DNA from 2 places in the Caballeronia sp. SL1002 genome. Region 1 is predicted to be linked to the other one. Evidence: riboswitches for the same ligand, from Rfam matches in the RefSeq annotation. Region 1 holds a riboswitch; the other holds the start of a gene.
The links. A riboswitch is a leader RNA that binds a small molecule or an ion and turns the genes downstream of it on or off. The one in region 1 is predicted to bind manganese.

Region 1 (4,169 bases):
CATGCACGCGCGCATCGGCCAGTTACGTGACCACCACGCGGCGCGGCTCGCGGAAGTGCGCGAGGCGTGCGCGGAAAAGCCGCAAAGCGCCGCCGATATCGTGCCGATGATGTTCAAGCGCAAGCTCGACATTCATCAGATGACGTTTGCGCTCGGTGAAGCGCTCGCGCATCTGAACTTGCTGTGGCTCGACGGCGAACTGGTGCGCCATACGGGCGAGGACGGCGTGATCCGCTTCGAGACAAAGCGTTGAAATGGCCGCGCACGAAGGTGTCAGTGCGCGGCGTGAAGCATTACTGCACCGAGACGGTCGCGAAATTCTGGCGGCCGAACGGACTCACGCGATAGCCGCTCACGTTCGCGCGCGTGAGCGCGGCGGCGGTCGGATAGCCGAGCGGAATCCACAGCGCCTGATCGTGGATGATCTTTTGCGCATCAACGTAAGCTTTCGCGCGCTTGGCCTGATCGGGCGTGGATTTGCCATCGGCGATCAGCTTGTCGAGCGCCGGGTCGCAATAGCGCGCGAAATTGATGCCCGATTTCACCGCGTTGCAGCTAAAGAGCGGCGAAAGGTAGTTGTCCGGGTCGCCGTTGTCGCCCGCCCAGCCCATGAACAGCATGTCGTGCTGACCCTGCTTCGCTTCCTTGATCAACTCGCCCCATTCGATCACCTTGACCTGCGCCTTCACGCCGATCTTCGCCAGATCCGCCTGCAGCAATTCCGCGCCCGCCTTCGGATTCGGATTCAGCACGCTGCCGTTCGGACGCACCCAGATCGTGGTCTCGAAGCCGTCCGGGAAGCCCGCGTCGGCGAGCAGTTTCTTCGCCTTCTCCGGCGAGTACGCATAGGGCGTCACGGCCTTGTCGTAGCTCCAGGTGTTCGGCGGGAACGGATTCACCGCGGGCGTCGCCGTGTTCTCGAATACCGTTTTCAGGTAAGTCGTGCGGTCGAACGCCTCGTTGATGGCCTGACGCACCTTCGGGTTGTCGAGCGGCTTTTTCTGTGTGTTCAACGCGACGAACGCCGTCATGAACGCGGGCGTTTCGACCACTTTCAGTGCGTTGTCCTTCTTCGCGTCGATGACATCCTGCGGCTTCGGCGACAACGCGATCTGGCATTCGCCCGCCTTGATTTTCTGCGCGCGCACGGCGGCATCGGGCGTGATCGCGTAGATCAGCCGGTCGATCTTCGGCTTCGTGCCCCAGTAGGTCGGGTTCACTTCGTAGCGGATCACGGCGTCTTTCGTATAGCTCTTGAGCACGAACGGACCGGTGCCGATGGGCTTTGCATTGAGGTCGGTTTCCTTGCCGGCCCGGTGCAACTGATCGGCGTATTCGGCCGAATAGATCGACGCGAAACCCATGGTCAGGATCGGCGCGAAGGTCGCGTTCGGCTCGTTGAGTTCGAACTTGACGGTGTTGTCATCGACCTTGCTCACCGACTTGATGAGCTTCACGAGACCCATCGATTGCGCGTGCGGAAAGCCGCTCGCGCCCGCCACCTTGTGCCACGGATTGCTGTCCGAGAGCATGCGGTCGAACGAGAACACGACGTCGTCGGCGGTGAGCTTGCGGCTCGGCTTGAAGTAATCGGTGCTCTGGAACTGCACGTTCGGACGCAGATGGAACGTGTAGACGAGGCCGTCGCTCGAGACATCCCACTTCTCGGCGAGCGCGGGCGTGAGCTTCTTCGTGGCTTCGTCGTAGGTCACGAGCGTATTGAACACGACGTCGGCGGACGCGTTGGTCGTCACCAGCGAATTGAACTGAACGACGTCGAAGCCATCCGGGCTCGACTCCGTGCAAACGGTGAGCGGCTTCGCCATCGCGAGCGCCGGAGCGGCGAGCAGCACGGCGGCCGCGAACATGTTGAAACGCATAAGTTCTCCCATAACGATTACGGTCGTTCAGCTTCGGTTCTTGTTCTTGCCGATTCATTGTAAGGCGCGCGCCGCTACGTGCAAGGCGCGCCGGTGCGCCGATGCGCCGATGCGCCGATGCGCCGATGCGCCGATGCGCCGATGCGCCGATGCGCCGATGCGCCGATGCGCCGATGCGCCGATGCGCCGATGCGCCGATGCGCCGATGCGCCGATGCGCCGATGCGCCGATGCGCCGATGCGCCGATGCGCCGGTGCGCCGATGCGCCCGAAAGCTTATTCAACGCAAATTCACACGACAACGACGCAATCCGCATATTCATATGCGATGCGCGCCAATCTGCGCTTTCTTGCCGAATGGCCGTGCGCGCGCTAAAATCACGTCCGTCTTTGGGGAGTAGCCTTCCTTCCGCAATGGAAGGAGAACGCGTCAACATCCTCGGCCATCAGTTCGCTGATCCGCCGTGGCGCGTTCGACCAGTCCGGTTTGGCGAGACCATCGGTGCATCGTGTCGTTCCTGGTCGGACGTCGCCTGATCGCATCGTGGTTCGCTACGTCCGACCGTGGATTCATCGTGTTCCCCACTCAAATAAAAAAACGTATCGCTTGTCATGTCACGTCCGTTTCGACGCGAGGTGCCGCATGACCATGCTTTTCATCGAACTCGCGCTGATGCTGGCCGTCATATTGGCGGCGTCGGAACTCTTCACGAACGCGCTCGAACATCTCGGTGAAAGGCTCGGCATTTCCGAAGGCGTCACCGGCTCGCTGTTCGCCGCCATCGGCACGGCGTTGCCCGAAACCACCGTGCCGATCATCGCGCTGCTCGCCGGCACGTCGAGCCGCGCGGTCAACGAGGAAATCGGCGTCGGCGCGATTCTCGGTGCGCCGCTGATGCTCGCGACGCTATCGACCTGCCTGATGACGCTCGCCGTGATCAAATCGCGCGGCGTGAAGGGCTTCATGGCGCCTGAGCGGACCGGTTTCACGCGCGATCTCAACTTCTTCCTGTGCGCGTTCACGATCGCGGCCGGCGCGATGTTCGTGCCGCATCACGCGTGGGGCGTTCGCGCGATGTTCGCGGCGGGTTTGGTCTGCGTGTATATCGTGTACGTCATTTCGACGTTCCGGGCGTCGGCGGGACTGGTCGAGAGCGGCCACGGCACGGAAGCGCCCGAGCGGCTGATGGTCGCGCGGCTCGGGCTGCCCACCACGTTGCCGAGCATCGGACTTCAATTCGCGATCGGCATTGCGTTGCTGATCGGCGGCGCGAAAGGGTTCATCTACGGCGTCGAGGGCGTGTCTCATGTGCTCGGCGTGTCGGCGCTGTTGATTTCGCTGATCGTCATTCCAATCGCGACCGAACTACCAGAGAAGGTGAACAGCATTATCTGGGCGCGGCGCGGCAAGGACACGCTCGCGTTCGGCAACATCACGGGCGCGATGGTGTTTCAGGGCACGTTGCTGCCCGCGATCGGCATCATGCTGACGCCGTGGGAACCGCGTATCGAAGTGCTGACCGGCGTGCTGATTACGCTCGCGGCGGCCGCGTGGCTGCGGATCAACGCGCGGCCGAAAGGCGTGGTGTTGTGGGCGCTGCTCGGCAATGGCGTGCTTTACGGCGCGTATCTGGGGCTGACGCTGAGTCGCTGAGTTTTTATCGTGGACAAAAAAAGGCCGCTCGATGAGCGGCCTTTTTGCATGCGACGCGCGATGCGCAATGCTCTTAACGCGGCTGACGCGAGTTCGCGTCGAGCACCGACTGGATCTGCGCCGCCTGCTGATACTGACTCGCGGCGTTCGCCTGATCCATCGACTGGCGATGCCGCGACACCAGCGCATGCTGCGCGGCTTCGGCCTGCTGGCGCACGGCGTCCATGCTCGCCTGAATCTTGCGGATGGTCGCGAGCGCGTCCGCGGACTGCTCGCCGCCAAGCGCCATGAGCAACGGCGAGCGCGTTTCCGTGAGTTCCGCCGCGCGGGCCCAGTCGTTCGAGGCGGCGGCCGATTCGATGGCTTCCGTCAGATTCCACGCTTCGGAAATCAGGTCTTGCTGAGTCATCGCATTTTCGCTGGTTGGAGTGCGGGCGGTCTTGCGCGCATTGCTGACAAGACTATTACGGCGGCGGCCACACGCGTGAAAAATCGTAAGCCTCGATTATACGGCGCGTTCGGGCGGCGTCCGGCGAGCCGCGCGTATCGCGCGTATCCTTTTCTGTCCGTGATTTCATTCGATTCCACTCGACAGGAGCGCACATGCAACACCGGCAAATCGGCACATCGGAACTT
Region 2 (4,169 bases), on a different contig from region 1:
GAGCACCGCCACGCTCGAAGGGCTTTACGTGATGCTCGTGGAAGACGACGGTCTGGTGCGCGCCTCGACCGAGGCGCTGCTGTTGCAGTGGGGCGTGCTATTCGATTCCGCGTCGAGTTACGAGGAATTCGAGGTGCTGCTCGATGAAGTCGAGCGGTTTCCGGATCTCGTGATTACCGATTTCCGTCTGCGCGATTTCAAGACCGCGCGCGAGATCGCGATGCTCGCAACCGCGAAGCTCGGACGGCCGTGTCCCTGTCTCGTCGTGACGGGCGAACCGTCCGCGACCATCGTGCCGCTCGCCTGCGCCCACGATGTATCGAGCAAGCCGGTCAGCCCGGCCGCGTTGCGCTCGCTTATTCTCTCGCTGGTGAGCGGCGAAACGAAAGAGCCATTGCCGCTCTGATCAGGACGTCGGCGTCTGGGCCGTCGGCATCTCGATCCCGCGCCGCGCCATTTCCACGATCAAAAACGTGCGCCGGGTCACGTGAAAACGCGCGAGCAGGTCGCTTGAATATTCCTTCGCGGTGTTCTCGCTGATATTCATCTTCCGCGCGATGGCCTTGTTCGACAGACCCTGCAGCAGATAACGCAGCGTCTCGGTCAGACGCGGCGGCAGCTTGAGCGATTCGATCGTCACGCCCGAATGCGTCGAGACCGGCTTCGGGCTATGCCCACCCTTGCCGAGCACACTGTTCGGTAGATACACCCGGCCGCTCAGAATGGTCCGCAGCGCCTCGCGGAAAACTCCAGCGCCCTGCTCGCTCGCCTTCGAAATAAACCCGCACGCACCGTTACGGATGCATTCCAGCACGGTGTCGCGGTCGTCTTGCGCGGACAGCATGATGGTCTGAACCTCCCGTTCCTCTTCCCGTATCCAGTTCAGCAGATCCAGCCCGGTCGCGCTGCCGCGCAGATGGTAATCGAGGAAAAGCAGGTCGTAGGAGCCGCTCGACAAGCGCGCGGTGGCCTGCTCGAAACCGTCGGCTTCGTCGATTTCGAGCAACGGCTCGTTGGCGAGAATGAGGCTCTTCATCGCGCTGCGCGTGAGCCCCTCGTCTTCCACCAGCAAAACCGTCTTGAAGTAACCGTTTTCCATTGCACCCTCGCTTGACCCCCCGATGGTAATCCGCCGCCGTGGCCGCGCCACCCTCCTTTCGCAGGGATCGGTTCGGCAACCCCCAAGAAGTCTGCTTTCCCCCCGCGCGTGCCGGGTTTTCGCGTCCGCCTCGAATCGCGACACTGGGTTCAACAGAGACGGCCTTGAACCTTGACGGAGGAGCAGATGATCACTCGCCACGCTACCGACGACGAACGGCAATTCGCCTGGTGGACCCTGGAACGCGCACCGGCGCCGGTTGCCCGGCCGCGTGTGCTGATTGCGCATACCGACCGCCCGATCGGCGAATCGCTTGCTGTCGTGCTGCGGTTGAAGGGTCTGCAGGTCATGATCGCGCACGATTTGAAGACCGTGCGCTCGCTCGTCGCGAACTGGAAACCGGAAGCGCTGCTGCTCGATACGCGGCTCGACAGCGACACCGGTTACCGATTGATCCGGCAACTGCGTGTGGACGTGGGAAACACCTGCCGGCTGCTGGTTGCCATCAGCAACATCGCGCCCGCCGATCCGGTCGAGTCGCTCAAGGACGCCGGTTTCGACGCCCACTGCCGCCGTCCGTGCGCCACCTGGCGCGTCGCGGGCTTGCTCGAATCCTACTTCTCGAACCACTGAACGCCATGTCCACACTCAGCCCAAGCGCGGCCTCAGGCGAGATAGCCGAGATGTTCCGCGAGTATCAGCGACCCGATCCCGACCAGAATCACGCCGCCCGCGATCTCCGCGCGCTGGCCGACGACCGCGCCGAGAAAGCGGCCGACCATCACGCCGAGCGTCACCATGATCATGGTCGCCAGGCCAATGGTCGCGGCGGTCGAGAAGATGTTTACGTCGATGAACGCGAGGCCGGCGCCGACCGCCATCGCGTCGATGCTGGTGGCGAAGCCCGTCAACGCGAGCAGCCAAAACCCGTGTTTGTCCGGCTTTTCCGCGTGGGGTTCGGGCGTTTTGAAGCCTGACTGGATCATGCGCAATCCGAGGACGGCGAGGAGACCGAACGCTATCCAGTGATCCCAGGACGTGACATACGGCGCTGCGGCTTTGCCGAGCGCCCAGCCGACCAGCGGCGTGAGCGCTTCGATCACGCCGAAGATGAGACCGGTTTTAAGCGCCTCGCGCATCCGGGGACGATGCAGCGCGGCGCCTTTTCCTACCGCGGCGGCGAAGGCGTCCGTCGACATGGCGACGGCGAGAAGCAGAGTGGAGGCGATATTCATCGTGTGGGGTTCAGGTCGGGCAAGGACACACGACATGTCCGCGCGCCCGACCGGTCGCGCCGACACATCGATGGTCTTGCCAACCGTGAAACGGCGGCTCATGCCACGATCCGGATGGATCGAGTATGTTGACATGAGCGCTCTCGCCAGAACAAAACGACGGCGAAAGCCGGCTACTCCCCACAGACGGCGCCAAGATTATCACACCAGAAAGCGTTTTGTAATCGCAACGGTGCCGTCATTCGCCCGACCAGTAATCGAGCGAATCGCGCGTCCGGCCGATCGCGCGCAAACCCGGCGTGTCGGCTGTCTCCGCGACCAGCACGGCGTAGCGGTCCGTATGCGGATACTCGACCACGTCCGGCGATTGCTGCGTGCTGACTGCGAGATAGCGCAGTTCGGTGTCGCCGGTATTTGCGATCTGATGCGCCGTCTCGCGTCCACCCGCCGGACACGCGATGACATCGCCGGGACGCAGCGGATAGCGCGCGTCGCCGATCCGCGCTTCGCCCGTCCCTTCCAGCACGAAGAACATTTCTTCATTCACGCGATGATTGTGGAACGGGAACGCGCGCTTGCCCGGCGCGAGCGCGATCACGCTGTAACCGAGCTGCGTCGCGCCAATCACGCGTCCCAGCCGGGCGATGCGCGGCGCATAGCGCTCGGCGGCGTCGCCGGTCGGCGCGAACTCGGGCGGCAACGGATCGAGCGGTACGTCGCCGATATTGATCACAGGTCCCGACATGCGGCCTCCTGAAATTCGGTGTGTGAGCGAATGCCGATTATAGGGACACGCCTGGCAAGTGCTATCCATACCGGGATGACTACCCGCCTTGTTGCGCTTCGCGGGGCGCTTTATCGTCGGGATGAACGGCTTAACGGGACCCGACCATGAATCATTCGAGCACGGCATCCGCCGCAAAATTCGACCCTTCGCGGGCAGCGGACTATCGCGAACAAAGCCGCATTGCGCTCGCGGGCTACGACGCGTGCCACGAACTGGCCGCGTGCGTGCTCGCGGCATCGCTCGGCGCGGGAACGGATGCGCGCGTGCTGATCGCGGGCGCGGGCGGCACCGGACAGGAGATCGTCATTGCAGGGCGGCTGGAACCGGCATGGCGTTTCGTCGCCGTCGATCCGTCGCCGCCGATGCTCGACCTGTGCATGACGAACGTATCCGACGCGGGGCTGGCCGAGCGCACCGAGCGCGTGCTCGGCGTGGTTGCGGATTTGCCGGACAAGCGCTCTTTCGATGCCGCGACGCTTATCGGCGTGCTGCACCATCTTCCCGGCGACGACGCCAAGCGCGCGATCCTCGCCGATATCGCCGCGCGGCTCGCGCCGAACGCGCCGCTGATTCTCGCGTGCAACCACCACGCGTATGCGTCGCAGCCGCTGCTGCTCGCCGCGTGGGGCGAGCGCTGGCGCATGAACGGCGCGAGCGCGGACGAGGTGAAGGCGAAGCTCGGGCGCATTTTGCAAGGCGCCGATCCGCCGCAGTCGGAAGCGCATGTCGCGCGGCTGCTCGACGAGACGGGTTTCGAGCGGCCGCAGCGCTTCTTTTCGAGTCTGTTCTGGGGCGCATGGATCGCGCGGCGGGCCCTGCGTTAGTCGTTCGCCGCGAGATCGTTGCGCCGTGGTTCGAGCGGCCGGCATCGCGATGGATTCGCGCTCGGCGGCGCGCGTCAATGTGCCTTCTTCGAACACCGCCAGAAAAAGTTGCGGCGTCGTCAGGGGTCGGGACGTCTGAAGAGGCTTCGGTGCCGTGCCGGATGCTTAAACGGAATCAACGCTACTTGTCCGCTAGTTCGAAGATGCCGCAGCCGGCTCGATAT

Region 2: another riboswitch for manganese. It lies ahead of mntP (manganese efflux pump MntP); the one in region 1 lies ahead of AC3D25_RS14620 (sodium:calcium antiporter).

What each region holds. Positions count from the first base shown of each region.
Region 1 is NZ_JBYMUW010000002.1:2,626,802-2,630,970, reverse strand. It holds gene AC3D25_RS14630 (MBL fold metallo-hydrolase) at 1-253, shown strand, start outside; gene AC3D25_RS14625 (ABC transporter substrate-binding protein) at 294-1,880, opposite strand; yybP-ykoY riboswitch at 2,260-2,403, shown strand; gene AC3D25_RS14620 (sodium:calcium antiporter) at 2,523-3,533, shown strand; gene fliT (flagellar protein FliT) at 3,607-3,942, opposite strand; gene AC3D25_RS14610 (aldo/keto reductase) at 4,137-4,169, shown strand, end outside.
Region 2 is NZ_JBYMUW010000005.1:431,684-435,852, reverse strand. It holds gene AC3D25_RS26465 (ATP-binding response regulator) at 1-406, shown strand, start outside; gene AC3D25_RS26460 (response regulator) at 407-1,099, opposite strand; gene AC3D25_RS26455 (response regulator) at 1,286-1,732, shown strand; gene mntP (manganese efflux pump MntP) at 1,765-2,334, opposite strand; yybP-ykoY riboswitch at 2,343-2,531, opposite strand; gene AC3D25_RS26445 (cupin domain-containing protein) at 2,573-3,079, opposite strand; gene AC3D25_RS26440 (class I SAM-dependent methyltransferase) at 3,226-3,945, shown strand.